DNA from 4 places in the Dryocola baronae genome. Region 4 is predicted to be linked to each of the others. Evidence: predicted binding sites of a transcription regulator. Region 4 holds the regulator's gene; each other region holds the start of a gene.

Region 1 (7,895 bases), 1.5 Mb from region 4:
CTTAGTAGTCAAGTCGTAAAACAAGGCGTGACCTTCAACCATCCGATCTGGAGTGAAAATGTCCTCTCGTAAAGAGCTTGCCAATGCTATTCGTGCGCTCAGCATGGACGCAGTTCAAAAAGCCAAATCCGGTCATCCGGGTGCCCCTATGGGCATGGCTGATATTGCCGAAGTCCTGTGGCGTGATTTCCTGAACCATAACCCGCAGAACCCAGCCTGGGCTGACCGTGACCGCTTCGTGCTGTCTAACGGCCACGGCTCTATGCTGATTTACAGCCTGCTGCACCTCACAGGTTATGACCTGCCGATCGAAGAGCTGAAGAACTTCCGTCAGCTACATTCCAAAACCCCTGGTCACCCGGAAGTGGGTTACACCGCGGGTGTTGAAACCACTACCGGCCCGCTGGGTCAGGGCGTGGCGAACGCGGTAGGTATGGCGATTGCTGAACGTACCATGGCGGCGCAGTTCAACCGTCCTGGACACGACATTGTTGACCACTTCACCTACGTGTTTATGGGTGATGGCTGCATGATGGAAGGCATCTCTCACGAAGTCTGCTCGCTGGCCGGTACCCTGAAACTGGGTAAACTGGTTGCGTTCTACGATGACAACGGCATCTCCATCGACGGCCACGTTGAAGGCTGGTTCACCGACGATACCGCTAAGCGTTTCGAAGCCTACGGCTGGCACGTTGTGCGCGGCGTTGACGGTCACGATGCGGACGCTATCAAACGCGCTGTTGAAGAGGCGAAGGCGGTTTCCGACAAGCCTTCTCTGCTGATGTGCAAAACCATCATCGGTTTCGGTTCGCCAAACAAAGCGGGCACCCACGATTCCCACGGCGCTCCTCTGGGCGACGCAGAAATCGCACTGACCCGCGAACAGCTGGGCTGGAAACACGCTCCGTTCGAAATTCCACAGGATATCTACGCTCAGTGGGATGCGCGCGAAGCAGGCCAGGCGAAAGAAGCGACCTGGAACGAGAAGTTCGCAGCCTACGCGAAAGCCTTCCCGCAGGAAGCGGCAGAATTTACCCGTCGTATGAAGGGCGAAATGCCGACTGAATTCGCTGCGAAAGCGCAGGAATTTATCGCTAATCTGCAGGCAAACCCTGCGAAAATCGCAAGCCGCAAAGCTTCCCAAAATGCAATCGAAGCCTTCGGTCACTGGCTGCCAGAATTCCTCGGCGGCTCTGCCGACCTGGCACCAAGCAACCTGACCATCTGGTCTGGTTCTAAAGCTATCAACGAAGACAAAGCCGGTAACTACATCCATTACGGCGTGCGTGAATTCGGTATGACGGCGATTGCCAACGGTATCGCGCTGCACGGCGGTTTCCTGCCGTACACCTCTACCTTCCTGATGTTCGTGGAATATGCCCGTAACGCGGTGCGTATGGCGGCGCTCATGAAGCAGCGTCAGGTGATGGTCTACACCCACGATTCCATCGGTCTGGGCGAAGATGGCCCAACTCACCAGCCGGTAGAGCAGCTTGCTGCCCTGCGCGTTACGCCAAACATGAGCACCTGGCGCCCATGTGACCAGGTTGAATCTGCGGTTGCGTGGAAATACGCGGTAGAACGTCACGACGGCCCAACGGCGCTGATCTTCTCCCGTCAGAACCTGGCGCAGCAGGATCGTTCCGAGCAGCAGCTGGCGGATATCGCTCGCGGCGCATACATCCTAAAAGACTGTGCGGGTCAGCCTGAGCTAATCCTGATCGCGACCGGCTCTGAAGTTGAATTGGCCGTTGCAGCATGGGACCGGCTGTCTGCTGAAGGTATCAAAGCGCGCGTGGTTTCCATGCCGTCTACCGACGCCTTCGACAAGCAGGACGCGGCCTACCGTGAAGCGGTTCTGCCGAAAGCCGTTGCCGCTCGTGTTGCTATCGAAGCCAGCATCGCTGACTACTGGTACAAATACGTTGGCCTGAACGGCGCGGTTGTGGGCATGACCACCTTCGGTGAGTCAGCACCAGCCGAGCAGCTGTTCGAGGAGTTTGGCTTCACCGTTGAAAATGTGGTGAAACAGGCGAAAGCAGTACTGTAATTCCCCCCTTAGAAACGGGTCGCTTTAGCGGCCCGTTTTTTTTGTTTATTATTCAACCTCACCCGTAAAAGCGTTGCAGTTATTCCATCAAAAATGTGACCTATGTCAGAAGATCGGTTGCCTGTCCCGGGCCAACGTTCCCTTTATTCCGCGTTTCGCTTACCATAGCTGAAGCGTTTCAGTCGATGAAATATTCGACAATCAAGCAATCAATTGCAGTTTCGTGAGTGCGAGGATTCCCCTGAAGCGGTGGCTGCATTACTCTGTCAGCCACAACGTTAAGGGATTCTGGCAGGAGAGATATGACCGTACGCATCGCAATTAATGGCTTCGGTCGCATTGGGCGCAACGTGGTACGTGCTTTGTACGAATCCGGTCGCCGTGCGGAAATCACCGTCGTAGCAATCAATGAACTGGCTGATGCTGCGGGCATGGCGCATCTGTTGAAATACGACACCAGCCACGGGCGATTCGCGTGGGACGTGCGTCAGGAACGCGACCAGCTTTGGGTCGGCGACGACACTATCCGTTTGCTGCATGAACCCACGATTGCCGCGCTCCCGTGGCGCGAGCTGGGCGTAGACGTAGTGCTGGATTGTACCGGCGTATTCGGTTCTCGCGCAGACGGCGAAGCCCACCTGGCTGCCGGCGCGAAAAAAGTTCTCTTCTCCCATCCTGGCGGCAACGATCTCGACGCAACCGTGGTTTACGGCGTCAATCATGAAGAGGTGGTTGCCGAGCACCGCATCGTTTCCAACGCCTCCTGTACCACGAATTGTATAATTCCAATTATCAAATTGCTTGATGATGCCTTCGGCATTGAGTGGGGCACGGTAACAACCATCCACTCCGCCATGCACGATCAACAGGTTATTGACGCGTATCACCCTGATCTGCGCCGCACGCGCGCAGCCAGCCAATCGATCATTCCGGTCGATACGCGACTCGCCGCCGGCATTACGCGTATTTTCCCGCAATTCAACGATCGTTTTGAGGCTATTGCCGTGCGCGTACCCACGATCAACGTCACCGCCATCGATTTAAGCGTGACGGTACGAAATGCGGTAAAACCTAATGAAGTCAATCAGTTGCTGCAAAAAGCGGCACAAGATTCATTTCATGGTATAGTTGACTATACGGAAATACCGTTGGTCTCGACTGATTTTAACCACGATCCGCACAGTGCCATTGTTGACGGCACGCAAACGCGGGTCAGTGGGCAACATCTGATTAAAACTCTAGTCTGGTGTGATAACGAATGGGGCTTTGCTAACCGAATGCTCGACACGACGTTAGTCATGGCTGCAAGTGGTTTCAGGTAGGGCGCGTAGTGCGCCTGCAAAACTTTAAGAATCAACGAGAGGATTCACCATGTCTGTAATTAAGATGACCGATCTGGATCTGGCTGGTAAGCGCGTTCTGATCCGTGCAGATTTGAACGTACCAGTTAAAGAAGGGAAAGTGACATCTGACGCACGTATCCGTGCATCTCTGCCAACCATCGAACTGGCCCTGAAACAAGGCGCGAAAGTGATGGTTACCTCTCACCTGGGTCGCCCGACCGAAGGCGAGTACAACGAAGAATTCTCTCTGCTGCCGGTTGTTAACTACCTGAAAGACAAGTTGTCTGCTCCGGTTCGTCTGGCTAAAGATTACCTCGACGGCGTTGAAGTTGCTGCCGGCGAGCTGGTTGTTCTGGAAAACGTTCGCTTCAACAAAGGCGAAAAGAAAGACGACGAAACACTGTCTAAAAAATATGCTGCACTGTGCGACGTATTCGTAATGGATGCTTTCGGCACCGCGCACCGCGCGCAGGCTTCTACTCACGGCGTTGGCAAATTTGCTGAAATCGCCTGTGCAGGCCCGCTGCTGGCTGAAGAGCTGGACGCGCTGGGCAAAGCCCTGAAAGAACCTGCTCGCCCAATGGTTGCTATCGTTGGCGGTTCTAAAGTTTCTACCAAACTGACCGTGCTGGACTCTCTGTCCAAAATTGCTGACCAGCTGATCGTTGGCGGTGGTATCGCGAACACCTTCGTTGCCGCTCAAGGCCACAACGTGGGTAAATCCCTGTACGAAGCGGACCTGGTTGACGAAGCTAAACGCCTGCTGACTACCTGTGATATCCCAGTTCCAACTGACGTGCGCGTAGCGACCGAGTTCTCCGAGTCCGCAACGGCTACCCTGAAATCTGTCAACGACGTGAAAGACGGCGAGCAGATTCTGGATATCGGTGACGCTTCTGCACAGCAGCTGGCTGAAATCCTGAAAAACGCGAAAACCATTCTGTGGAACGGCCCGGTTGGCGTGTTCGAATTCCCGAACTTCCGCAAAGGTACCGAAATCGTTGCTAACGCTATCGCAGACAGCGAAGCGTTCTCTATCGCAGGCGGCGGCGACACCCTGGCCGCAATCGACCTGTTCGGTATCGCAGACAAAATTTCCTACATCTCCACCGGCGGTGGCGCATTCCTCGAATTCGTGGAAGGCAAAGTGCTGCCAGCAGTAGCGATGCTCGAAGAGCGCGCTAAGAAGTAATTGATTACGGGCAGGGTTTCCTGCCCGTTGTTTTTTGGTCGCCTGCAGGCGCGGGCGGCACAGTTTTTTCTAACGGCCAACGATACAGGACAACGTAACATGTCTAAAATTTTTGATTTCGTAAAACCAGGCGTAATCACTGGTGATGACGTACAGAAAGTTTTCCAGGTAGCAAAAGAAAACAACTTCGCACTGCCAGCAGTTAACTGCGTCGGTACCGACTCCATCAACGCCGTACTGGAAACCGCAGCGAAAGTTAAAGCTCCAGTTATCGTTCAGTTCTCTAACGGTGGCGCTGCCTTCATCGCGGGTAAAGGCGTGAAAACCGACGTTCCTCAGGGCGCTGCAATCCTGGGTGCTATCTCTGGCGCGCATCACGTTCACCAGATGGCTGAGCACTACGGTGTTCCAGTAATCCTGCATACCGACCACTGCGCTAAGAAACTGCTGCCATGGATCGACGGTCTGCTGGACGCGGGTGAAAAACACTTCGCAGCTACCGGTAAACCACTGTTCTCTTCTCACATGATCGACCTGTCTGAAGAGTCTCTGGAAGAAAACATCGAGATCAGCTCCAAGTACCTGGCTCGCATGTCTAAAATCGGCATGACTCTGGAAATCGAACTGGGTTGCACCGGCGGCGAAGAAGATGGCGTAGACAACAGCCATATGGACGCATCCGCTCTGTACACTCAGCCAGAAGACGTTGACTACGCGTACACCAAACTGAACGCAATCAGCCCACGTTTCACCATCGCTGCTTCCTTCGGTAACGTACACGGCGTTTACAAGCCAGGTAACGTGGTTCTGACCCCAACTATCCTGCGCGATTCTCAGGATTACGTTTCTAAGAAACACAACCTGCCGCACAACAGCCTGAACTTCGTCTTCCACGGCGGTTCCGGTTCTTCTGCTCAGGAAATCAAAGATTCCGTGAGCTACGGCGTTATCAAAATGAACATCGATACCGATACCCAGTGGGCAACATGGGAAGGTATCCTGAACTACTACAAAGAAAACGAAGCTTACCTGCAGGGCCAGCTGGGCAACCCTAAAGGCGCTGACCAGCCGAACAAGAAATACTACGATCCACGCGTATGGCTGCGCGCTGCACAGACCTCTATGATCACTCGTCTGGAGCAGGCTTTCAAAGAACTGAACGCGGTAGACGTTCTGTAATTTAGAAAGTTTTCGATCTGAATCAAGCCCGCTTATTGCGGGCTTTTTTTATTATTTAAAAATAATGTAGTAAAAATATTTTAGAATAATTTCACTCTATTTAGATTTAATTTAGGTTAACTGCGGGTAATCGTTTTCGTCACCTTTAATTGCGTTAATAGTGAACGATTTAGTCATTTCGATATAAATTAATTATCACCATAACTTTATTTTATTACCTGTCTTAAGGTTGACCTTAATCATATAAAAGCCACTTAGAAAATATCTATCATTTTGTTTTTTAATGGGTTTATTTGGTTTGTTTACTTGTTACGCAAATATTCATGGGGTAAATGTGCGTCACAGCACATAACATGACAGGTGCAATTCGTTATGATCCTCGGCACGGAAAGTTAATTAGGCGCAGAGCTTTATGGAAAATAACACCCTACCTAAAACACAGCATCTGGTTACCTTTCAGGAAGTTGTGCGCAGCGGGTCGTTTGGGTCTGCGGCGAAACAGTTAGGTCTTACCCAGCCTGCGGTGAGCAAAATTATCAGCGACATGGAAACCTATTTTGGCCTTGAGCTTATCATCCGTAAAAATACCGGCGTTAAGCTGACCGAAGCCGGAAAGGTGCTACTAACCTACGCCGAGTCCATCACCCGCGAGATGCGCAATATGTGCAGCGAAATGCACAGCCTGATTGGCAGCGGGGTCGTAGACGTCTCCTTTGGGTTTCCATCGCTAATCGGCTTTACGTTCTTGCCGGGCATGATGAAGGAGTTCAAAGAGCTTTACCCGCAGGCCCAGGTGTCGATGTTTGAAGCGCAGCTTGCTTCGTTCCTTCCCGCTATTCGCGACGGGCGGTTGGATTTTGCCATCGGCACGCTGAGCGATGAAATGCTGCTACAGGATTTGCACATCGAGCCGCTGTTTGAGTCTGAGTTTATTCTGGTGGGAAGCCGAACGCGAACGTGCAACGGCACGTCGACCCTGCGCTCGCTGAGCAACGAGCAGTGGGTTCTGCCGCAAACGGAAATGGGCTATTACAGCGAACTGCTTACCATCCTCGAAAAAAACGATATTACCAGCGAAAGTATTGTTAAAACCGACTCGGTAGTCACGATTTATAATTTAGTACTTAACGCCGGTTTCTTAACCGTTATTCCTTGCGACATGATTGCACCTTTTGGCTCCAACCAATTTATTAAGGTGCCGGTGGAAGATAAACTCCCCGTAGCACGCTACGCCGCCGTGTGGTCTAAAAATTATCGTATAAAAAAATCCGCATCCACGCTGGTGGAATTAGCCAAAAAACATTCTGTACGCAGCCAGTTTAAATTTAATAAATTAACGGAAGTTGCTTAGCTAAAGTCTCGCAGTCCGAATAAATAAATCAAGAGGGTAATTTGTCTTTAAATTACTTTCTCCCGTATTGCTTATCGTTTTGTTAGTAGAGGTCAACATGCATATCGATTATGAACTCCCTGTCACCATTTACGATGTACTGGAAGCGAAAAAAAGGCTTGCTGGGTATATTTATAAAACAGGCATGCCTCGCTCTAATTATTTAAGTGAATGCTGCAAAGGCGAAATCTATTTAAAATTCGAAAACATGCAGCGCACCGGCTCCTTTAAAATTCGCGGCGCGTTTAACAAACTCAGCTCGCTGACGCAGGAAGAAAGAGAGAAGGGCGTGGTCGCCTGTTCAGCCGGAAACCATGCGCAGGGCGTATCGCTTTCATGCGCGATTTTGGGCATCAACGGTAAGGTCGTCATGCCGAACGGCGCGCCTAAGTCAAAGGTTGCCGCGACCACCGACTACTCCGCGCAGGTGGTAATGCACGGGGATAATTTCAACGACACCATCGCCAAGGTCAGCGAAATCGTCGAAATGGAAGGGCGCATATTCATCCCACCTTATGACGATGAAAAGGTCATTGCCGGGCAGGGTACGATTGGTCTGGAAATTCTCGAAGATCTCTACGACGTCGATAACGTCATTGTGCCTATCGGCGGCGGCGGCTTAATTGCCGGGATTGCGCTTGCTATTAAATCCATCAACCCGACGATTAATATTATTGGCGTGCAGGCAGAAAATGTTCACGGCATGGCCGCTTCATTCTACAAAGGCGAACTTATGTCCCA
Region 2 (7,895 bases), 930 kb from region 4:
GGGATGTTGCTTACAAAGTTGAATGGGTTTCGAGTGTCGGCAGTGGCTTATTGCCTGGCGCTCAGTCTGGCTCCGCTGTTTACGGTACAGGCACAGGATCAAGAGCCTGCCGTCGTTCCATCCGACAGCTCCGCCGTTACGGCGCAGCAGCCGACGGAACTTGAGCAGCCGCTGGCGCAGTCGGCCGCAACCGCGACGATGGCAGGAATTTTGTCGCCTGATTCTGCGTCAATGTCTGCTGCACAAAGCCGCTCCCAGCTTATGGGGCAGCTCCCAGCCGGTTACACGCCGGTCTATCTCAATGCGCTTTCCGCGTTTTATGCCTCACGGGATATGAAGCCCATGTGGGAAAATCGCGACGCGGTGCAGGCTTTCCAGCAGCAGCTGGCGGAGCTGGCAATCGCCGGCATCCAGCCGCAGTTTACGGCCTGGGTTGAGCTGCTCACCGATCCGTCCGTTACCGGTATGGCGCGTGACGTGGTGCTTTCCGACGCGATGATGGGCTATCTCCAGTTCGTGTCCGGCATCCCGACCGAGGGCAACCGCTGGCTCTACAGCGCTACGCCGTACAAGATGAAGACTGCACCTCTCTCGGTCATTAACCAGTGGCAGGTGGCGGTCGATCAGGGCACCCTGGTTAGCTTCATCGCTACCCTCACCCCTCAGCATCCGCAATACGCCCAGATGCATAAATCGCTGGTTCACCTTTTATCGGACACCCGCCCGTGGCCACAGCTTTCTGCGAAAGAAACGCTTCGCCCGGGGCAGTGGAGCAAAGATGTCCCCGCGCTGCGCGAAATCCTTGCCCGTAGCGGCATGCTTCAGGTTGAACCCGCTATTCCATTACCCGGCGATGACCGTAGCAACACGGCCACCGCAGCGGCGGTAAGCCCGTCGGCTATCGCTATCGAAGGTGAAGAAAAAGCGCAGGACGTTCCGGCAGCGAATACCGGTAAGAAAAAAGCAACTGCAGCCGTACGCAGCGCCTATAGCCGCGAGCTGGTTGAAGGCGTGAAGCGCTTCCAGAAGTGGCAGGGGCTGGGTGCAGATGGTGCCATCGGGCAGCTGACCCGCGACTGGCTGAACGTTACGCCGCAGCAGCGGGCCTCGCTCGTGGCGCTGAATATCCAGCGGTTACGCCTGCTGCCGAACAAGCTTGATACCGGCATCATGGTAAACATCCCGAACTATTCGCTGGTCTATTACCTCAACGGTAGCGAAGTGTTGGCCTCAAGGGTTATCGTCGGCCGTCCGGATCGTAAAACGCCGATGATGAGCAGCGCGCTCAACAACGTGGTGGTTAACCCACCGTGGAACGTGCCGCCTACGCTTGCCCGAAATGATATTCTGCCTAAAGTCCGTCAGGACCCGGGTTACCTGGATCGCCACGGTTATAGCGTGCTGCGCGGCTGGAGCAATAACGCTGAAGCCATCGACCCTTACCGCGTGGACTGGGAAACCATTACCGCTAGCAATTTACCGTTCAGGTTCCAGCAGAAGCCGGGCACGCAGAACTCGTTAGGGCGTTACAAGTTCAACATGCCGAGCTCTGATGCTATTTATCTGCACGATACGCCGAACCATAATCTCTTCCAGAAGGACGCTCGGGCGCTGAGCTCCGGCTGCGTGCGCGTCAATAAGGCGTCCGAGCTGGCAAATATGCTCTTGCAGGATGCGGGGTGGAACGACACGCGTATTTCCAGCCAGCTGAAAGACGGCAGCACCAAATACGTCAATATTCGGCAGACGATACCGGTTAACCTTTATTACCTAACGGCTTTTGTGGGCGAGGACGGGCGCACGCAGTATCGTACAGATATTTACAATTACGATCTCACCGCGCGATCTGGCGCACAAATCCTTTCAAAAGCCGGGTCTTTGATCCGTTAATTGCAGTAATACTAATGAATTAGTGGTCGTAATTAGGGTAAAACTCAGCCGGGTGCCTTGCAGGGCCCGGTTTATCTGGGTTTTACGTACCTTGACTCATTCTTATTTGGCAGTTAAGGTGCCATGCAGTGCGCCAGAAGTGCATATTATTCGACCATTTTTTACCTGTAGACCTGGACATCATGGACAAATTTGACGCTAATCGCCGCAAGCTGCTGGCATTAGGCAGCGTGGCATTGGGTGCCGCGCTGTTACCTAAGCAAGCGTTTGCAACCCTCTCGACACCGCGCCCGCGCATTTTAACCCTCAACAACCTGCACACCGGTGAGACGTTAAAAGCCGAGTTCTTCGATGGCAGAGGCTATATTCAGGATGAATTAGCAAGACTTAACCATTTCTTTCGTGACTATCGCGCGAACAAAGTTAAGTCCATCGATCCCAAGCTGTTCGACCAGCTTTATCGCTTGCAGGGATTATTAGGAACCAATAAACCCGTGCAGCTCGTCTCCGGCTATCGCTCGCTCGATACCAATAATGAACTGCGTGCCCACAGCCGCGGGGTGGCGAAAAAAAGCTACCACACGAAAGGGCAGGCCATGGATTTCCATATTGAAGGGATTTCGTTAAGCAATGTACGCAAAGCGGCATTATCTCTGCGCTCAGGTGGTGTAGGATATTACCCAAGCAGCAACTTTGTGCATATTGATACCGGGCCATTGCGGCACTGGTAAAACAACGGAATCCGGCGCTTTTTGCCGGTAATGGAGCAGCATGAATTATCACATTATTCCGGTAACGGCTTTCGCCCAGAACTGTTCTTTAATCTGGTGTGAGGAAACACAGCAGGCCGCTATTGTCGATCCCGGTGGTGAAGCGCAGAAGATTATCCGCGAAGTCGCGGACAAAGGCGTCGTTGTCGGCCAGATCCTGCTAACCCATGGTCATCTTGATCATGTGGGTGCCGCCGCCGAGCTGGCCGCCCATTACGGCGTGCCGATTGTCGGGCCTGAAAAAGCAGATGATTTCTGGCTGCAGGGTTTACCGGCCCAAAGCAGGATGTTTGGACTGGATGAGTGTTTACCGCTGACGCCGGACCGCTGGTTGGATGAAGGCGAGACCGTGTCCGTCGGCAACGTGACCCTGCAGGTGCTGCACTGTCCTGGGCATACGCCCGGTCATATCGTCTTTTTCGACGACAGATCTAAACTGCTGGTATCCGGGGATGTGATTTTCAAAGGCGGAGTGGGGCGCAGCGATTTCCCACAGGGTGACCACGCGGCGCTAATCGACTCCATCAAGCGTAAGCTTTTACCGCTTGGCGATGACGTGACCTTTATTCCCGGACATGGCCCGCTTTCAACGCTCGGCCACGAGCGCCTGCATAATCCTTTCCTGCAGGATGAGTTACCGGTCTGGTAAAACAAAAAGAGCCGCATTAGCGGCTCTTTTTTTATCTCAACTCGGCTTACAGCACGGCAACAATCGCTTCACACAGCGGTGCCATGTTGTCCGGCGTCATCCCGGCGACGTTCACACGACCCGATGCCACGGCGTACACGCCAAACTCTTCGCGCAGACGCAGAACCTGCTCTTTGGTCAGACCGCTAAACGAGAACATGCCGTTCTGGTTGATGATGAAGCTGAAGTCGCGGTTTGCGCCTTTCTCTTGCAGAGTATTCACAAACAGCTGACGCATGCGGTGAATGCGCTGGCGCATATCCGTCAGCTCCTGCTCCCACAGCGTACGCAGGGCATCGTTGCTCAGGATGGTTGCAACCACCGAAGCGCCGTGCGCCGGCGGGTTGGAATAGTTAGCGCGGATAACGGACTTCATCTGGCTGAACGCGCGGTCAACGGTATCGGCATCTGAGGCAACCAGGGTGCAGGCACCTACGCGTTCGTTATACAGGCCAAAGTTCTTGGAATAGGAGCTGGCAACGATCAGCTCTTTGTGGCTTGCGGCGAACACGCGCAGGCCTTCAGCATCTTCTTCCAGACCGCGAGCGAAGCCCTGGTAGGCGAAATCAAACAGCGGTAGCCAGCCCTTTTCATGCGACATTTTCGCAAGCGCCTGCCATTGCTCTAACGTTGGATCGATACCGGTTGGGTTGTGGCAGCAGCCGTGGAACAGCACCACGTCACCCGCTTGCGCCGCCTGCAGGCTGCCGATCAAACCATCGAAATCCAGAGAGTGGTTTTCAGCGTCGTAATAGGCGTATTCACACACTTCGAGGCCCGCGGAATTAAACACGCTTTTGTGGTTCGGCCAGCTTGGGTTGCTCACCCATACGCGTTTAGCAGAGGTGTTTTTTGCCAGGAAATCAGCCGCAACGCGCAGTGCGCCGGTGCCGCCTGGGGTTTGCGCCGTACGAGCACGTTTGGCTTCGCTTACGGCATTACCTTTACCAAACAGCAGTTCCTGAGTGCAGCGACCGAACTCGGGAATACCGTCTATGCCGAGGTAGTTTTTGGTGTTCTCGTTTTCCAGCAGAAAAGCTTCGGCTTTTTTAACGCTGGTCAGAACCGGCGTTTTACCAGTCTCATCCTTATAAACCCCAATGCCGAGGTTAATTTTAGTCGGGCGGTCATCGGCACGAAACAGATCGGCCAGGCCAAGAATTGGATCGGCAGGGGCAGCGGTAATGTTCTCAAACATGACGAGGTTCCATTGTGATATCGAGGGGGAGAAACGCTTTCAGGTTAACTGCTGTTTACTTAAATGCCAACCGTTTGCGACAAAAAGAAACCACCGGCTTCACAGGTTGGTTAATTCCACTTTTCAGGCATAAAAAAACAGGGCCGTAGCCCTGTTTTCTCGAATTCAGGCAAACAAGTTGCCGAATAATTAGAACTGGTAAGTCACAGCCAGAGCAACCTGGTCGTCTTTGCCGTTCACTACGCCAACGTTGTCGGTGTAGGAGTTGCTGTCCATCAGGTTCAGCTGGTAGTCAACGAAGATGTTGAAGTTTTTGTTGAAGTAGTAAGTTGCACCGATTTCAACGAATTTCTGCAGGTCAGCATCGCCGCCGCCGAAGCCGCCACGTGCCAGCAGGTCTTTACCTTTGGACTGAACGTATGCCACGGATGGACGCAGGCCGAAGTCGAACTGGTACTGGGCAATCGCTTCAAAGTTCTGAGTTTTGTTAGCGAAGGTACCGTCTGCTTCACGGGTAGTGTTCAGCGTTTCAGCATAGGTCGTTGCGAGGTAGATGTTGTTCGCATCGTACTTCAGACCAGCACCGTAGGCTTCAGCACGGTCGCCTTTGCCATCGAGTTTCTGCTGCAGGGTACGTGCGGAGTTGCTGTATGCAGCAATCACACCGAAGCCTTCGCCGAAGTCATAGCCCAGAGAGTAACCTACGCCGTCGCCGTTAGAGGTACGAACGTCGTCGCGGTCGTTTTTACCCTGGTACTGAACGCCGAAGTTCAGGCCATCAGCCAGGCCGAAGAAATCAGAGTTACGGTAGGTCAGAACGCCGGTAGTACGGCCAGTCATGAAGTTGTCTGAGTAGTTAGCCCAGGTCATACCGGAGAAAGAAGGCGCCATGTCGGTGTAAGAGTCAACATCGTAAACGATACCGTAGTTACGGCCGTAGTCGATGGAACCGGCGTTAGCGATTTTCAGACCAGCGAAGGCCAGACGAGTACGAGTTGAGTTGTTTGCACCCTGCTCAGCTTCAGCAGAGCTTGCGTAAGCACGGTATTCCCACTGGCCGTAACCGGTCAGTTGGTCATTAATCTGAGTTTCCCCTTTGAAACCAATCTGCGCGTAGGTGCTGTCGCCGTTGCTGGTGTTGTCACCAGAAGTCACGAAGTCGTGCTCGCCTACAACTTTACCGTACAGATCCAATTTGTTGCCGTCTTTATTATAGATTTCTGCAGCGTTTGCTGCACCGGCTACCAGCAGAGCAGGGATAACCACTGCCAGAATATTGCGCTTCATCATTATTTATTACCCTCATTGGTTTTTATGAACACCTGCCACTGCCGTCAATAATTCTTTACGGAACTATTGATGAGAGTTTGGTGTCTTTCTGTATCTGTCAGGCATCTTTCCATTCATGAAACCGTTTCGCTAGCCTGAAAGTGCTACAAATATCCAAACTGAGTTACAAAAAGAAAATATGTGTAACTAAATATGTATTTTATGGAACTTTGTGAACCAATTCAAATTTCGGATGTGTTTGGCGATTTAATTAGCGATAGCTAACATATATATATGAATTACTTATGATTAATCCGCATAACGGCAAGTTGCTGCTGAGAAACATTCACATTTAGCAAAATTTTGTCGAGATTTTGGATGTCCAGACATCTGTGCAAAATTTGTGCAAATATGCTAAGTAGGCGCTTTCCGGATAAATCCTGGCAAAAATGAGGGTAATTTTGTGAATGACTATTTCACAGACATACTTCGTTACGGGGAGGGTTCGGAATGGGGTTGAAATTGACAATTGCTTAATCTTCGTTGAAGAAAAACAACCTTTGACTCGTAGACAAAAGAAAGGCCAGCAGAGCTGGCCTCAGACTGATGACAAACCTCTTACGTCCACGACAGGAGCCTGTATCACCAAGAAAATCACCAGGAAAATCAATTTATTGATTTTCGGCTGATAATCACAAAGAAGGAAAAACCACGTTTTTTCCTTCTTTGTTCGCAATTAAGGCCAGCATTGCTGGCCTTGGTAATAAATGAAGCTTAGAAGTTCGCGTTGCGCGGCGTACGTGGGAATGGAATCACGTCACGTACGTTCTGAACGCCGGTCACATAGGCAATCAGACGCTCAAAGCCGAGGCCGAAGCCGGAGTGCGGCACGGTGCCGTAACGGCGCAGGTCGCGATACCACCAGTAGTCTCCTTTATTAAGACCCATTTCAGCCATACGCGCGTCAAGCACGTCCAGACGCTCTTCTCGCTGGGAACCACCGATGATTTCACCAATGCCCGGTGCCAGCACGTCCATCGCAGCGACGGTTTTACCGTCTTCATTAAGGCGCATATAGAACGCCTTAATGTCTTTCGGATAGTTTTTCACAACCACCGGCGCTTTGAAGTGCTGCTCTGCCAGGTAACGTTCATGCTCGGAGGAAAGGTCGACGCCCCAGTAAACCGGGTTTTCGAACTTCTGGCCGCATTTTTCAAGGATGGCAACCGCGTCGGTGTAATCCACCTGCGCGAAGTCGGCGTCGATGAAACGTTGCAGACGCTCAACGGCATCTTTGTCCACGCGCTCGGCGAAGAACTGCATGTCGTCCATGCGCTCGTCCAGCACGGCTTTAAAGACGTACTTCAGCATGGCTTCCGCCAGACCTGCTACGTCATCCAGATTTGCAAAGGCAACTTCCGGCTCCAGCATCCAGAACTCGGCCAGGTGGCGGCTGGTGTTGGAGTTTTCCGCCCGGAAGGTTGGGCCGAAGGTGTAAACCTTGGACAGCGCACAGGCATAGGTTTCGCCGTTCAGCTGGCCGGAAACGGTCAGGAACGCCTCTTTGCCGAAGAAGTCTTTGTCGAAGTCGATTTTACCCGCGTCGGTACGCGGCAGGTTTTCGAGATCCAGCGTGGAAACGCGGAACATCTCACCGGCGCCTTCGGTATCAGAAGCGGTAATCAGCGGGGTGGAAACCCAGAAATAACCGTTCTCATGGAAGAAGCGATGCAGCGCCTGCGCCAGGGTATGGCGAACGCGCGCAACGGCACCGATCATGTTGGTGCGCGGACGCAGGTGCGCAACTTCGCGCAGATATTCGATACTGTGACGTTTTGCCGCCATCGGATAGGTATCCGGATCGTCCACCCAACCGGTGACTTCCACTTCGGTTGCCTGGATTTCAAAGCTCTGGCCCTGACCGAGAGATTCCACCACTTTACCGGTGACAATAACGGAGCAGCCGGTAGTCAGGCGCAGCACGTCCTGATTGTAATTGGGCAGAGAATTATTGATGACGGCCTGTACAGGAGAGAAGCAGGAACCGTCATAGACGGCGAGGAAGGAGATACCAGCTTTT
Region 3 (7,895 bases), 770 kb from region 4:
CGCAGTATGGCATGTGGGTTTACGCCATCCTGTTCTTAATTCTGTTTTGCGAAACGGGGCTGGTGGTTACGCCTTTCCTGCCGGGTGATTCGCTGCTGTTCGTGGCGGGGGCGCTTGCCGCATTGCCGACCAACGATCTGAACGTTCACACCATGGTGATTTTAATGGTGATTGCCGCCATCGTCGGCGACGCCGTGAACTACACTATCGGGCGGCTTTTTGGCGAAAAGCTCTTTAGCAACCCGGACTCGAAGATCTTCCGCCGCAGCTATCTCGACAAAACGCATGCTTTTTACGAGCGTCACGGCGGAAAAACGATTATCCTCGCGCGCTTCGTTCCGATTGTGCGAACTTTCGCACCGTTTGTCGCGGGCATGGGGCACATGTCCTATCGCCACTTTGCGATGTATAACGTGGTCGGGGCGTTACTGTGGGTGCTGTTATTCACCTACGCCGGTTACCTGTTCGGCAACGTGCCGTTTGTGCAGGAAAACCTGAAGCTGCTAATTGTGGCAATTATCGTGCTGTCGGTTCTGCCGGGCATCATCGAAATTATTCGCCACAAACGCGCCGCGGCGCGGCTGCAAAAATAACTCCATCGCGCGGTTCGACCACTTTTTTGTCCAAAGTCGCGGGCCGTTATGTTTTAATGAGCACCATTTATGGTCTGGGGCAGGTCACACTGCCGCAGAAAAACTGGCATCGACCAGGTTCAAGCAGAAAGGTCATCAATGAGCTGGATTGAACGAATTCTCAATAAGAGCAATATCACCCCCACCCGTAAGGCGAGCATCCCTGAAGGGGTGTGGACCAAGTGCGACAGCTGCGGCCAGGTCCTGTACCGTGCCGAGCTGGAACGCAATCTTGAGGTCTGCCCGAAGTGTGATCACCATATGCGCATGGCGGCGCGCGAGCGTCTGCACAGTCTGTTAGATGAAGACTCTATGGTGGAACTGGGTAGTGAGCTTGAGCCGAAAGACGTGCTGAAGTTCAAAGATTCCAAAAAGTACAAAGATCGTCTGGCTTCCGCTCAGAAAGAAACCGGCGAGAAAGACGCTCTGGTCGTCATGAAAGGTACGCTGCACGGTATGCCGGTTGTCGCTGCCGCCTTTGAATTTGCCTTTATGGGCGGTTCAATGGGCTCCGTTGTTGGCGCGCGCTTCGTTCGTGCCGTTGAGCAGGCGCTGGAAGATAACTGCCCGATGATCTGCTTCTCCGCCTCCGGCGGTGCGCGTATGCAGGAAGCGCTGATGTCGCTGATGCAGATGGCGAAAACCAGTGCTGCACTGGCGAAAATGCAGGAACGTGGTTTGCCTTATATCTCCGTGCTGACCGACCCAACCATGGGCGGCGTGTCTGCAAGCTTTGCGATGCTGGGCGACCTGAACATCGCCGAGCCGAAAGCGCTGATCGGCTTTGCCGGTCCTCGCGTTATCGAGCAGACCGTGCGTGAAAAGCTGCCGCCGGGCTTCCAGCGCAGCGAATTCCTGATCGAAAAAGGCGCGATCGATATGATCGTCCGCCGTCCGGAGCTGCGTCTGAAGCTCGCCCGCGTGCTGGCGAAGTTCATGAACCTGCCAGCCCCGAGCGCGGAAGCACCGCGCGAGCCGGTAGTGGTTCCGCCAACTCCGGAACAGGGTCAAGAGGCCTGATAGTCAACAAAGGCAGGGCCGCTCGCGGAACTGCCTTTTTTCTTGAACCGTATTGAACCGTGGATAGAACGGGCATCATGGAAAAACTTCACGCACCTCTTGCCACGTCGCCCCTGGCCACGTGGCTTTATTATCTGGAAAACCTCCATTCTAAAACTATCGAACTCGGTCTCGATCGCGTCAAAAAAGTCGCCGCCACGCTCGATGTGTTAAAACCTGCCCCAACGGTCTTCACCGTCGCCGGAACCAATGGCAAAGGCACGACCTGCCGCACCTTAGAAATGGTGTTAATGGCCGCAGGCTTTAGCGTCGGCGTTTACAGTTCCCCGCATCTGGTGCGCTACACCGAACGTGTGCGCATTCAGAACGAAGAGCTGGATGAGGCTTATCACACCGCGGCGTTTGCGCAGATAGAAGCCGCGCGCGGAGAAACCTCTCTGACCTATTTCGAATACAGCACGCTTTCCGCGCTGCTGCTGTTTAAGCAGCTCAATGTGGACGTGGTGATTCTGGAGGTCGGCCTCGGCGGTCGTCTGGACGCGACAAATATCGTGGATGCCGACGTTGCCGTGGTGACCAGCATCGCGCTGGACCATACCGACTGGCTGGGGCCGGATCGTGAAAGCATTGGCCGCGAAAAGGCGGGCGTGTTCCGCGGCGGTAAACCTGCCGTTGTTGGCGAGCCGGATATGCCGCAGACCATTGCGGACGTGGCGGCCGAGAAGGGCGCGCAACTGCTGCGCCGTGGCGTTGACTGGTCGTATAGCGTCGAGCCATCCGGCTGGAGTTTTAAAGACGCGAAGGGCGCGCTTGCGGGGCTGCCGCTGCCGCTTGTCCCGCAGCCTAACGCAGCAACGGCACTGGCCGCGCTGCGCGCAAGCGAGCTGGACGTGAGCGAAACCGCTATCCGCGAAGGCATCAAAAACGCCACTTTACCGGGCCGGTTCCAGATTATTTCTGAGGCACCGCGCGTCATTCTCGACGTGGCGCATAATCCACATGCAGCGGCCTATCTTGCGGGCAGGCTTGCAGATTTGCCAAAACGGGGCCGCGTGCTGGCGGTTATCGGCATGCTGCACGATAAAGATATTGCGGGCACGCTGGCCTGTTTGGCAGCCCAGGTTGATAGCTGGTATTGTGCTCCACTGGAAGGGCCGCGCGGGGCCACGGCTGAACAGCTGGTGGAACACCTTGGGTCTGGAGAAATCTACGACAGCGTGGCTCAGGCCTGGCATGCAGCGATGGCTGCCGCCACGGCGAATGACACCGTGCTGGTGTGTGGTTCATTCCACACGGTAGCCCACGTAATGGAAGCGCTGGACGCGGGGAGAACAGGTGGCGAGTAAGTTTCAAAACCGATTAGTCGGGACCATTATCCTGGTCGCGCTGGGCGTTATCGTGCTGCCCGGCCTGCTTGACGGCCAGAAGAAACATTATCAGGACGAATTTGCGGCGATTCCTTTGGTGCCAAAACCGGGGGACACCGACGAGCCTGACATGCTTCCTGCGGCAACGCAGGCCTTGCCTTCACAGCCTCCTGAAGGGGCGGCGGCGGAAGTGCAGGCTGGAAACGCTTTTGCGCCAGGCATAGATTCAGCGGCGCTGCCGGGCGAAAACGGCGCGGATATCGACGAGGTGCCTATCACCCGCGAAAAACCGCAGCAGCCGAAGCCCGTTGCCGAAAAGCCAAAGCCTAAGCCGGTCGAAAAACCGCAGAGCAAGCCGCAGGTGGACCAAACCCAGGAACGCCTGGCGATGAGCAACGAACAGCCGGTGCAGGTTGAGAAGCCCGTGAAGCAGGCAGAAGCCGAAACCGCACCGACGGGCAAAGCCTATGTCGTCCAGCTCGGCGCGCTTAAAAATGCCGACAAAGTGAATGAAATTGTTGGTAAACTTCGCGGCGCTGGCTTCCGTGTTTATACCTCTCCGTCGACGCCGGTACAGGGTAAAATTACCCGTATTCTGGTCGGGCCGGACGCTTCGAAAGACAAGTTGAAGTCCTCGCTTAGCGAGCTGAACTCGATTTCCGGGCTGAACGGCGTGGTGATGAATTACACGGTGCGCTAAAGCTTGCGCGTTGAGGGTTTTGTAGGGCGGATAAGCGAAGTGCCATCCGCCATCAGGTGATAATCAGATGGATGGCACGGTCGCTTATCCTCCCTGTAACTCACAGCAAAAGCCGGTAAAAACAGGCAACTTTTTAATGGCGTTGAGCATTTTTTCAACGCCATTATTTATTTACGCGGGGGAAGGAAATCCCTACGCAAACGTTTTCTTTTTCTGTTAGAATGCGCCCCGAACTGGACGTCAGGGTGCTTTGACGCGAGATTTGGTCATGGTCTGGATAGATTACGCCATTATTGCTGTTATCGGCTTTTCGGCGCTGATTAGTGTGATTCGCGGCTTTGTTCGCGAAGCTTTATCGCTGGTGACCTGGGGATGCGCTTTCTTTGTCGCCAGTCATTACTACACTTACCTGTCAGTTTGGTTCACAGGCTTTGAAGACGAACTGGTACGTAATGGAATTGCTATCGCGATACTGTTTATCGCAACGCTCATCGTCGGCGCGATCGTCAATTATGTGATTAGCGCGCTGGTGGAGAAAACCGGCCTGTCGGGTACAGACAGGGTGTTGGGGATCTGTTTCGGAGCACTACGCGGTGCGCTGATAGTCGCCGCCATTCTGTTCTTTCTCGATACGTTCACCGGTTTTTCGAAGAGCGACGACTGGCAAAAGTCGCAGCTTATTCCGCAATTCAGTTTCATCATCAGATGGTTCTTTGACTATCTGCAAAGCTCGTCAAGTTTCTTACCCCGGCCATAGGGCGGGGGGTCGTGGCTTAATGAGGAAAAGACAACATGTGCGGTATTGTCGGTATCGCCGGTTTTATGCCGGTCAACCAGTCGATTTATGACGCGTTAACGGTGCTCCAGCACCGTGGGCAGGATGCCGCAGGCATCGTCACCATTGATGCTTTAAATTGCTTCCGCCTTCGCAAAGCAAATGGCCTGGTGAGTGATGTATTTGAAGCCCGTCACATGCAACGTATGCAGGGGAATATGGGTATCGGCCACGTCCGTTACCCGACCGCTGGCAGCTCGAGCGCTTCAGAAGCGCAGCCTTTCTACGTTAACTCCCCTTACGGTATTACTCTGGCGCACAACGGTAATTTGACCAACGCCCACGAACTGCGCAAAAAGCTGTTCGAAGAGAAACGCCGTCACATTAACACCACCTCTGATTCAGAAATCCTGCTCAATATCTTTGCCAGCGAGCTGGATAACTTCCGCAACTATCCGCTGGAAGCAGACAACATTTTTGCCGCCATCGCCGCCACCAACCGCCAGATTCGCGGGGCGTATGCCTGCGTGGCGATGATTATCGGTCACGGCATGGTCGCCTTCCGCGATCCAAACGGCATTCGCCCGCTGGTGATGGGCAAACGCGAGCTGGGCGACGGGCGCACCGAATATATGGTTGCCTCCGAAAGCGTGGCGCTGGATACCCTGGGCTTTGAGTTCCTGCGCGATATCGCGCCGGGCGAAGCGGTGTATATCACAGAAATTGGGCAGCTATTCACCCGCCAGTGCGCCGACAACCCGGTCAGCAATCCTTGCCTGTTCGAGTACGTCTACTTTGCGCGCCCGGATTCCTTCATCGACAAAATCTCCGTTTACAGCGCGCGCGTTGAAATGGGTAAAAAGCTCGGTGAGAAGATTGCCCGCGAGTGGGAAGACCTGGATATCGACGTGGTGATCCCGATTCCGGAAACCTCCTGCGACATCGCCCTGGAAATTGCCCGTATTCTGGACAAGCCGTACCGCCAGGGCTTTGTGAAGAACCGCTACGTTGGCCGCACGTTTATCATGCCGGGTCAACAGCTGCGCCGTAAGTCCGTGCGCCGCAAGCTCAACGCCAACCGTGCTGAATTCCGCGACAAGAACGTGCTGCTGGTGGACGATTCCATCGTGCGCGGCACCACGTCAGAGCAGATTATCGAGATGGCGCGTGAAGCAGGCGCGAAGAAGGTTTACCTGGCTTCCGCCGCACCGGAAATCCGCTTCCCGAACGTTTACGGTATCGATATGCCAAGCGCCAACGAGCTGATCGCTCACGGGCGTGAGGTTGACGAAATCCGCCAGATCATCGGCGCGGACGGGCTGATTTTCCAGGATCTGGACGATCTGATCGAAGCGGTGCGCGTTGAGAACCCGGACATCACCCAGTTCGAATGCTCGGTGTTCAACGGCGTGTACGTGACCAAAGACGTTGACCACGAATATCTCGAATACCTCGAGTCGCTGCGCAATGACGATTCCAAAGCGCTGCTGCGTCAGAACGAAGTGGAAAACTTAGAGATGCATAACGAAGGTTAAGCATATTTCATAGCGGCGGATGGCGCTTCGCTTATCCGCCCTATCCATTCCTGCCAATACGCCTTCCGGTTGCATCCCGCCCCGTCTTGCGGCAAAGTCAGCCCAAATGAATTCTACGGGCGTAAAAACATGAAACGGTTAATTGTTGGGATTTCAGGTGCCAGCGGCGCAATTTACGGCGTGCGCATGCTTCAGGTGCTGCAACAGGTGCCGGAAGTGGAAACCCATCTCATCATGAGCAACGCCGCGCGCCAGACGCTCGCCTTAGAAACCGACTTCTCCCTGCGCGACGTTCAGGCCCTTGCGGATGTGGTTCATGACGCCCGCGATATCGCCGCCAGCATCTCCTCAGGCTCTTTTAAGACCCACGGCATGGTTGTATTGCCATGTTCTATTAAAACGCTCTCAGGCATTGTTCACAGTTATACAGACGGGCTGCTGACGCGTGCCGCCGACGTGGTGCTAAAAGAGCGCCGCCCGCTGGTGCTTTGCGTGCGTGAAACGCCGCTGCATTTGGGCCACCTGCGCCTGATGACCCAGGCCGCCGAGCTTGGCGCGGTGATTATGCCGCCGGTGCCAGCCTTCTATCACCGCCCTGAAAGTCTCGATGACCTTATTAACCAGACCGTAAACCGCGTGCTGGATCAGTTTGCTATCGACCTGCCGCAGGATTTATTTACGCGCTGGCAGGGAGCATAAAAGCCGCGCCAACGCGGTGCATCACAAAACCGCCTGCATCAATTTGGGGCGATTTTGTAACCCCGATCGCTTTTAGAAGATTTAGTCCGCATTTTGCTCTGGAAACGCTTTGCCCCTTCGCCAGACCTGCTATCTTTCAACCAGACGACAGAGTTGCAACGTTTTATTAACATAAAACGACGCGCATTCTTTTACGCCGGGATATTTGGCATGAGAACTGCAACTCACCGTCTGCACCACCAAACACAACGCGACGTGACACATAATAAGAGTCAACTTGAGGGTTATGTATGAAGAAGCAGGTTCTCGCTCTGTCTTTGCTGCTCGGCCTTTCCAGCACCGTCTATGCAGCACTCCCGCAGACTGTTCGTATTGGTACGGATGCCACCTATGCACCGTTCTCTTCTAAAGATGCGAAAGGGGATTTTGTCGGTTTTGATATCGATCTCGGTAACGAGCTTTGCAAACGCATCAACACCAAGTGTACGTGGGTTGGCAGCGACTTCGACTCGCTGATCCCTTCTCTGAAAGCGAAGAAAATCGACGCGATCATCTCTTCACTGTCCATCACCGAAAAACGCCAGCAGGAGATTGCCTTCTCCGACAAACTCTATGCGGCAGATTCACGCCTGATCGCCAGCAAAGGTTCGCCAATTAAGCCAACGCTGGATTCCCTGAAGGGCAAACACGTTGGCGTACTGCAAGGCTCGACTCAGGAAGCCTATGCCAACGCCGAATGGCGTCCTAAGGGAATTGATGTCGTGGCCTACGCCAACCAGGATCTGATTTACTCTGACCTGTCTGCAGGCCGCCTGGACGCTGCCTTCCAGGATGAAGTTGCCGCCAGCGAAGGCTTCCTCAAGCAGCCAGCCGGTAAAGACTTTGCTTTCGCAGGCCCGTCCGTGAAAGACAAAAAGTACTTTGGCGACGGTACCGGTATCGGCCTGCGTAAAGACGATACCGAGCTGAAGGCGGCCTTCGATAAAGCGCTCGCCGAAATGCGTATAGACGGTACTTACGATAAGTTTGCCAAAAAGTACTTCGACTTTAATGTTTACGGTGAATAAGTTTATCCCGTAGTCTGTTGCGCGGTTATGAATATATTCTTAACCGCGCTGGATAAAAATGCAGTTGTGCAGCCCCGTTCCGGCTGCACATCCGTGGTGC
Region 4 (7,895 bases):
CAAAGGAAAACATGATCACCGCCAGCGAAAGAATCAGCCCGTGCCAGCCGGTCGCCAGGAACCCGCCGTACTGCCACAGGTTTTCGATGCTGGCCCGCTCGCCGCCGTTCCCGGAAGCCAGCAGCCAGACGCCAAAACCGATCATGCCGACAATCGCCAGCACTTTGATCAGCGCAAACCAAAATTCCATCTCGCCATACAGGCGCACGTTAACCAGGTTGACGGCGTTGATAATCACGAAGAACAGCGCGACCCACGTCCAGGTTGGCACCTCGGGGAACCAGTACTGCATGTAGATACCGGCGGCGGTTAATTCCGCCATGCCCACCAGCACAAACATCACCCAGTAGTTCCAGCCGGATAAGAAACCGGCAAATGGGCCCCAGTATTTAAAGGCGAAGTGCGCAAACGAACCGGATACCGGCTCTTCAACAACCATTTCGCCGAGCTGACGCATAATCAGAAAGGCGATAATACCGGCCACGCCGTAGCCCAGCAGGACCGCAGGCCCGGCCATCTGAATCGCTGGACCTATGCCCAGAAACAGTCCGGTGCCGATTGCGCCACCGAGGGCAATAAGCTGGATATGGCGGTTTTGCAGGCCACGTTTGAGGGTCTGTTCATTTTCTGGCGCAGCTTCCTGGCCCTGCGGCTTTGCCGCCGTTGACGTGTTGGTCACGCCTTTCTCCTGTGTATTTCAATCAAGGGGGCACCTTTTAACACTTGAAGGCAGGAGTGGCAAGAAGATGAAAATGGCAAAAAAAACCGGCGCCCTGCGGCAACCGGTTTTCATCTGTACGCTTTTAGACGCGAGGCTTACTCAGCGTCAGGCGTTTCTGACTTGTGTTTCTCAGCGGTTTCTTTGATCAGCGTCTGCAGTTCGCCGCGCTGGTACATCTCGATGATGATGTCGCAGCCGCCAACCAGCTCGCCGTCAACCCACAGCTGCGGGAAGGTCGGCCAGTTTGCGTATTTTGGCAGCTCTGCGCGAATATCAGGGTTTTGCAGGATGTCCACGTAGGCAAAACGCTCGCCGCATGCGGAAAGCGCCTGTACCGCCTGGGCGGAGAAACCGCAGCTAGGCAGCTTCGGGGAGCCTTTCATATAGAGAAGAATCGGGTTCTCTGTGATCTGGCGCTGGATTTTTTCGATTGTGCTCATTGTCTTGCTTCCTCAAACCTTTTTACGGCAGTAGCCTGCCATTGTAGCGAGTTGCGCCCCCACCAGAAAACACCAAAATTTGCAGGGTTATTTCCGACCGCATGGGGAATGCTAAACATGTTTTAAGAATAACACTTTTCCCAGGTACGCCAATCTGCAAAATGCCCAATACTCGATCAATAAATCGCCTTCTAAGCCTATAATTGGTTAAATTTTTTGCGCACGGTAACGAAACCCGGCCTCGATACAAAAAGGTTATTAACTTTAATGCGGTATATGCATTAGAATCGGCGGGTTTCGAAAAATCATACGCAGGCATGATGGTCTTCATCGTGCCTTCATTTATCAGGGGATTGTCGAGTGGCGCGGATAACAAAAATCTCTATCACGCTCTGTGCTCTGCTATTTACCTTGCCTTATACACCTTTGACTCACGCGTCTGAGCACGCGCGGCCTGTTGCTGCTCACAAAGCCCACGCGGCGAAGAGCACGGCAAAAGCGAGCAAAGGAAAAGAAAAAACCAGTTCCATCTCTACCAAGAAATCCACTAAGAAAGCAGCCGCTACGGAAAAGAAGAAAACAGCGAAAACTACGCCAGCCGTTAAAAGCAAAACCCTCGCAAAAAACTCCAGTAAAAAATCTTCTTTAAAAACCGCTAAGCCTGCTAAAACCTCAGCCATCGCTTCAACCAAACAGTGCACCAAAGCGCGCAAAGGCCACAAAGCCAAATGCGTGACGGTGAAAGGCGATAAAAATCTGACGATTGCCCAGGCCCACAAGGTCCGCGTGCAGAAAGCGCAGAAAACGGCGATGAACAAACTGATGGGCCAGATAGGCAAACCGTACCGCTGGGGTGGCACCTCGCCTCGCACCGGGTTCGACTGCAGCGGTCTGGTTTATTACGCGTATAAAGACCTGGTTAAGTTCCGCATTCCGCGCACCGCCAATGAAATGTACCACCTGCGCGATGCCGCATCGGTTAACCGTGGCGAACTGGAAAGCGGCGATCTGGTCTTCTTCCGCACCCAGGGGCGCGGCACAGCCGATCACGTTGGCGTTTACGTCGGCAACGGCAAGTTCATCCAGTCCCCGCGCAGCGGTCGCGACATCCAGATTACCTCGCTTAGCGAAGACTACTGGCAGCGCCACTATGTCGGCGCGAAACGCGTCATGACGCCAAAAACCATTCGTTAATCCCTCCCCCTGCCCTTCAACGGGCAGGGTTTCTTCTCCTTTTGCTTATCCTTTCAATTTGTTACCCTAAAGCCACACTAAATGTGGTTATTTAGCTGTGTTCAAAATAATAAGGAGTTTGCAATGTCGTTCGAATTACCTGCATTACCGTATGCGAAAGATGCACTGGTTCCCCATATCTCCGCAGAAACGCTGGAATACCATTACGGCAAACATCATCAAACCTACGTCACTAACCTGAACAATCTGGTGAAGGGCAGCGCGTTTGAGGGTAAATCACTGGAAGAGATCGTGCGCACTTCTGAAGGCGGCGTGTTCAATAACGCAGCGCAGGTGTGGAACCACACGTTTTACTGGAACTGCCTGGCACCCAACGCGGGCGGCGAACCAACGGGCGTTGTGCTGGACGCCATCAACGCTTCATTTGGCAGCTTTGCGGAATTTAAACAGCAGTTTACCGACGCAGCAGTGAAGAACTTCGGCGCGGGATGGACCTGGCTTGTGAAGCGCCCGGACAACAGCCTGGCTATCGTTTCGACCTCAAACGCGGGCACGCCGCTTACAACCGACGCGAAGCCGCTGCTGACGGTAGACGTGTGGGAACATGCTTATTACATCGATTACCGCAACGCCCGCCCTAACTATCTTGAGCATTTCTGGGCGCTGGTGAACTGGGAATTTGTAGCGAAAAACCTGGCGGCTTAAGAGTCGGTGGTTTTTGGTGGATGGCGCTAGCGCTTATTCACCCTACTAAATGCCAAATCTGTAGGTCGAATAAACGAAGTGCCATCCGACATAATGATTATTCGCCCCACCGTTCATCGGCCTTCCGTAGGTCGGATAAGCGCAGCGCCATCCGACAAAAAACAAAAAATTAAGGCCGCAAACGCGGCCTCTTTAAATCAGTGCAGAACGGCGGTTAAGGCACCTGCAACAATCAGGCTCAGAACGATAACCGTGGTGATGACGGAAAATTTCAGATCGGTGCTCATCGTTAATCTCCTTTTAATACCCTACAAACGGTGTGTAGCGTGATTTTCCCACAATCAGCGGCAAAAATCCTCCTGGATTTATGATGATATTGGTTTTCCCTCTTCCACTTTGAGAAAAGATAAGCCAAAATCCCTCGCTAATTTACTGCGTACAATCAATTCAACGCCCTCCTCCCGTTTTATGTCGCCTTCCCGACATGCCGCAGCCCAAAAGTTGCCCAGGAGTTAGCGAACGCAAACGTTTAACAGACGAATTATCAGGAGTTTACGATATGGCCTGGAGTGACATCTAATGGCGACAATCAAGGACGTGGCGAAACGCGCAAACGTTTCCACTACAACCGTGTCACATGTTATTAACAAAACCCGTTTTGTGGCGGAAGAAACGCGCAACGCGGTCTGGGCGGCTATCAAAGAATTACACTATTCGCCGAGCGCCGTTGCGCGCAGCCTGAAAGTTAATCACACCAAAACGATTGGCCTGCTTGCCACCTCCAGCGAAGCACCCTATTTCGCCGAAATCATTGAAGCGGTGGAAAACAGCTGCTTTGAAAAGGGCTACACCCTGATTCTTGGCAACGCGCACAACAACTTCGAAAAGCAGCGCGCCTACCTGTCGATGATGGCGCAAAAGCGCGTCGACGGCCTGCTGGTGATGTGCTCAGAATACCCGGATACCCTGCTGACCATGCTTGAAGAGTATCGCCATATTCCGATGGTGGTCATGGACTGGGGCGAAGCGCGCGCGGACTTCACCGACTCCGTGGTTGATAACGCCTTCCACGGCGGCTATTTGGCCGGGCGTTATCTTATCGAACGCGGCCACCGTGAAATCGGCGCCATTCCCGGGCAGATGGAACGTAATACCGGCGGCGGCCGCCATGCTGGCTTTATGAAGGCGCTGGAAGAGGCGAAAATCGCCATTCCGGAAAATTGGATAGTCCAGGGCGATTTCGAGCCGGAATCCGGCTACCGCGCCATGCAGCAGATCCTCGGCCAGTCCCATCGCCCTACCGCCGTCTTCTGCGGCGGCGATATTATGGCCATGGGCGCGATTTGTGCAGCGGACGAAATGGGCCTGCGCGTGCCGCAGGATATCTCAATTATCGGCTATGACAACGTGCGCAACGCCCGCTATTTCTCCCCGGCGCTGACCACCATTCATCAGCCAAAAGAGACGCTGGGCGAAACGGCCTTCAACATGCTGCTTGACCGCATAGTGAATAAACGCGAAGAGTCGCAGATGATTGAAGTTCATCCTCGCCTGATTGAGCGCCGTTCCGTAGCGGACGGGCCGTTCCGCGACTACCGCCGTTAATCCTCCGTCCGAGCCTGAAGTCCCGCTTCAGGCTCCCTTAACCACTCCTGATTCATCGTCTCGCTATCCCCCAGATAATCTAGCAGCCAGCTCAGTGCCGGAGAGGCGTCATTTTGCCGCCAGGTCAGGCAGCAGGCCGCGTCCGGAAACGGGTTCTCCAGCGCCAGCTCTCGCCACGCGCCGCTGACAAGCCAGGGTCTGGCGATATGCGACGGCACCATGCCGATACACAGCCCCGCGCTCAGGCAGTCCGATCCTGACTCCCAGTCCGGCACCACGACGCGATGCTGGTTGTCCAGCAGCCAGGTGATGCGTTTTGGCAACGAGCGGGAGGTATCCTCCAGTACCAGCGAAGGCCACGAACGCAGCTCCTCGTCGCTCAGCGCGCCCTCACGCTGCGCCAGCGGGTGTTCCGCTGCCACCACGCAGCGCCAGCTCAGCGCGCCCATATCGCGAAACGCGTACCGTCCACCCACCGGAATGGCCTGTGTTGCGCCAATCGCGACCTCTACCCGCCCGTCGGCCAGCGCGTCCCACACGCCGTTGAACACCTCCTGAAAAACGCGCAGTTCGATATCAGGGAAGTGGCGATAGAAATCCAGCACCAGCTGGCGCGTGCGCTCGGGCTTGACGATATTATCGACGGCGATAGCCAGGTGCCCGCGCCATCCGTTAGCGATCTGCTGGCACTGTTGCCGCGTCGTCATCATTTTTTTGATAACAGAACGTCCTTCCTTTAAAAAGAAGGCCCCGGCGGGCGTAAGCTCAACGTCCCTGTGGCGGCGCTCAAACAGCGGAACGGCCAGCCAGTCCTCGAGCTGCCGCACCGTATAGCTGATGGCAGAAGGGACACGGTGCAGCTCCTGCGCCGCGCCGCTAAAACTGCCGTTACGCGCCACGGCGTCTATGACTTCCAGCGAATATTCTGACCACATATTTCTGCCTGCAAATTTTTTGAACGCAATCTACAAATATTAGCGTTTCACAAGCCGGTTTGCACTCCGTACACTCTCGCCGCTATTAACCTGCAAATAACTCAAGAGAAAATTATGCAACCATCAAAAGGATTTCTTATCTGGTTGGCCGGGCTGAGCGTGCTGGGGTTCCTCGCCACCGATATGTATCTGCCAGCCTTTGCCGCTATCCAGCAGGATCTGAACACCGAAGCCTCCGCCGTCAGCGCAAGCCTGAGCCTGTTCCTGGCGGGCTTCGCCTTCGCGCAGCTGATGTGGGGACCGATGTCCGATCGCTTCGGGCGTAAACCGGTTCTGCTGATTGGTTTAGGTATTTTCGCCGTAAGCTGCATCGGCATGCTGTGGGTCGAAAGCGCAACCGCGCTGCTCGTGCTGCGCTTTATTCAGGCGGTGGGCGTATGTTCCGCGGCCGTTAGCTGGCAGGCACTGGTGACCGACTACTATCCGGCAAGCCGTGCTAACCGCATCTTCGCCACGATTATGCCGCTGGTCGGGCTTTCCCCGGCGCTGGCTCCGCTGCTGGGCAGTTGGATCCTCAACCACTTCGAATGGCAGGCTATTTTCGCCACCCTGTTCGCCATCACCCTGCTGCTGATGATCCCAACGCTGCGCCTTAAGCCGCGCACCCAGCATCATCCGCAGACCGATGAAAACCGCGTGAGCTTCCTTTCCCTGCTGCGCTCGCGCGTTTATAGCGGCAACGTGCTGGTTTACGCCGCCTGTTCCGCGAGCTTCTTCGCATGGCTTACCGGTTCGCCGTTCATCCTTAACGCCATGGGCTACAGCCCGGCAGCGATTGGCCTGAGCTATATGCCGCAGACCGTCGCCTTCCTGATTGGCGGCTACGGCTGCCGCAGCGCGCTGCAAAAATGGCAGGGCAAGCAGATGCTGCCGTGGCTGCTGGCGCTCTACACGCTGAGCGTTTTCGCCACCTGGGCCGTTGCCGTCAGCGGCCACGCTAACCTGACGCTGCTGCTTATTCCGTTCTGCATCATGGCGATGGCGAACGGTGCGATTTACCCGATCGTGGTTGCCAGCGCCCTGCTGCCGTTTCCGCAGGCCACGGGCAAGGCCGCCGCGCTGCAAAACACACTGCAACTGGGCCTGTGCTTCTTCGCGAGCCTGATGGTTTCCTGGCTGGTCGCCACCCCGCTGCTCACCACCACCAGCGTCATGCTGGCAACCGTGGTGCTGGCGATGCTTGGCTATCTGCTGCAGCGCGTCAGCCGTGAGAAATCCTGGCAGACCGCCGAGGCCTCCTCCTCGCACGGACAGTAACCCAGGCAATAATGTAATAAATACGTAATTAGCTTGCTAACAATAATCAGTTGAATCACCTGCCGGTCGGGCATATACTCACTACCGGCTCGATTATTATCACTATAATGAATACATTAACGGGAGCCTCAGGGTTCCCGTTTATCTTTGGATAGTCATTTTTTGCGGGCGCTAGCCCCTATCTCTGTTCTACGTCGGATATCAGGCACACGGAATTTTCCGTGCGATTTCTCACATACCGCAAATAGCGTCTACGCTGTTTTAAGGTTCTGGTCACACAGGTGATGGAGAAGCTATGAGTTCATCGTGTATAGAAGAAGTCAGCATACGAGATAATGAATGGTATCGTATCGCGAACGAAATGCTCACCCGGGCAGGGATTACCGTCAATGGCCCTAACCCTTTTGATGTTCAAGTCAAACACCCCGATTTTTTTAAACGCGTCCTGCAAGAGGGTTCACTCGGTCTCGGTGAAAGCTTTATGGACGGCTGGTGGGACTGTGAACGCCTGGATATTTTTTTCAGCAAAGTCATTCGCGCCGGGCTGGAAAATCAGCTCCCGCACCATCTAAAAGACACCCTGCGTATTGCCGCCGCCCGGCTCGTCAATCTGCAAAGTAAGAAACGCGCCTGGATAGTCGGCAAAGAGCATTACGACCTCGGGAACGATCTCTTCTCCCGCATGCTTGACGAACATATGCAGTATTCGTGCGGCTACTGGAAAGACGCCACCACGCTCAGCGAGGCGCAAAACGCCAAGCTCAAAATGATCTGCGATAAGCTTCAGCTTGAGCCTGGCATGACGCTGCTGGATATCGGCTGCGGATGGGGCGGACTGGCCGCGTTTGCCGCGCGCAACTATGGCGTCGCGGTGCATGGCGTAACCATTTCTGCCGAGCAGCAGAAAATGGCCCAGGAGCGCTGTGCCGGGCTGGATGTCACCATTCTGCTGCAGGATTATCGTGACCTGGACATGCA

Evidence for each region. The regulator PurR, encoded in region 4, represses purine synthesis genes. The targets are predictions, from matches to a motif close to CANGCAAACGTTTGCNTG.
Region 1: epd (erythrose-4-phosphate dehydrogenase) is a predicted target of PurR. The motif match lies at 2,157-2,174, and genes of this name have one in related genera.
Region 2: ACSPHG_RS15320 (amino acid aminotransferase) is a predicted target of PurR. The motif match lies at 4,610-4,627, and genes of this name have one in related genera.
Region 3: cvpA (colicin V production protein) is a predicted target of PurR. The motif match lies at 3,913-3,930, and genes of this name have one in related genera.

The regions. Positions count from the first base shown of each region.
Region 1 covers NZ_JBINNY010000001.1:818,346-826,240, forward strand. The annotation lists gene tkt (transketolase) at 59-2,050, shown strand; gene epd (erythrose-4-phosphate dehydrogenase) at 2,353-3,372, shown strand; gene pgk (phosphoglycerate kinase) at 3,422-4,585, shown strand; gene fbaA (class II fructose-bisphosphate aldolase) at 4,685-5,764, shown strand; gene tdcA (transcriptional regulator TdcA) at 6,177-7,115, shown strand; partial or broken gene tdcB (bifunctional threonine ammonia-lyase/L-serine ammonia-lyase TdcB) at 7,213-7,895, shown strand, end outside.
Region 2 covers NZ_JBINNY010000001.1:3,199,844-3,207,738, reverse strand. The annotation lists gene ldtD (L,D-transpeptidase) at 4-1,890, shown strand; gene mepK (peptidoglycan L,D-endopeptidase MepK) at 2,073-2,621, shown strand; gene ACSPHG_RS15325 (MBL fold metallo-hydrolase) at 2,662-3,309, shown strand; gene ACSPHG_RS15320 (amino acid aminotransferase) at 3,356-4,546, opposite strand; gene ACSPHG_RS15315 (porin) at 4,736-5,836, opposite strand; gene asnS (asparagine--tRNA ligase) at 6,590-7,895, opposite strand, start outside.
Region 3 covers NZ_JBINNY010000001.1:1,499,973-1,507,867, forward strand. The annotation lists gene ACSPHG_RS07080 (DedA family protein) at 1-593, shown strand, start outside; gene accD (acetyl-CoA carboxylase, carboxyltransferase subunit beta) at 732-1,652, shown strand; gene folC (bifunctional tetrahydrofolate synthase/dihydrofolate synthase) at 1,730-2,998, shown strand; gene dedD (cell division protein DedD) at 2,988-3,719, shown strand; gene cvpA (colicin V production protein) at 3,988-4,476, shown strand; gene purF (amidophosphoribosyltransferase) at 4,512-6,029, shown strand; gene ACSPHG_RS07110 (UbiX family flavin prenyltransferase) at 6,159-6,728, shown strand; gene argT (lysine/arginine/ornithine ABC transporter substrate-binding protein ArgT) at 7,019-7,795, shown strand.
Region 4 covers NZ_JBINNY010000001.1:2,271,484-2,279,378, reverse strand. The annotation lists gene pheP (phenylalanine transporter) at 1-679, opposite strand, end outside; gene ACSPHG_RS10740 (Grx4 family monothiol glutaredoxin) at 817-1,161, opposite strand; gene ACSPHG_RS10735 (C40 family peptidase) at 1,522-2,355, shown strand; gene sodB (superoxide dismutase [Fe]) at 2,479-3,060, shown strand; gene cydH (cytochrome bd-I oxidase subunit CydH) at 3,258-3,347, opposite strand; gene purR (HTH-type transcriptional repressor PurR) at 3,640-4,665, shown strand; gene punR (DNA-binding transcriptional activator PunR) at 4,662-5,600, opposite strand; gene punC (purine nucleoside transporter PunC) at 5,715-6,917, shown strand; gene cfa (cyclopropane fatty acyl phospholipid synthase) at 7,213-7,895, shown strand, end outside.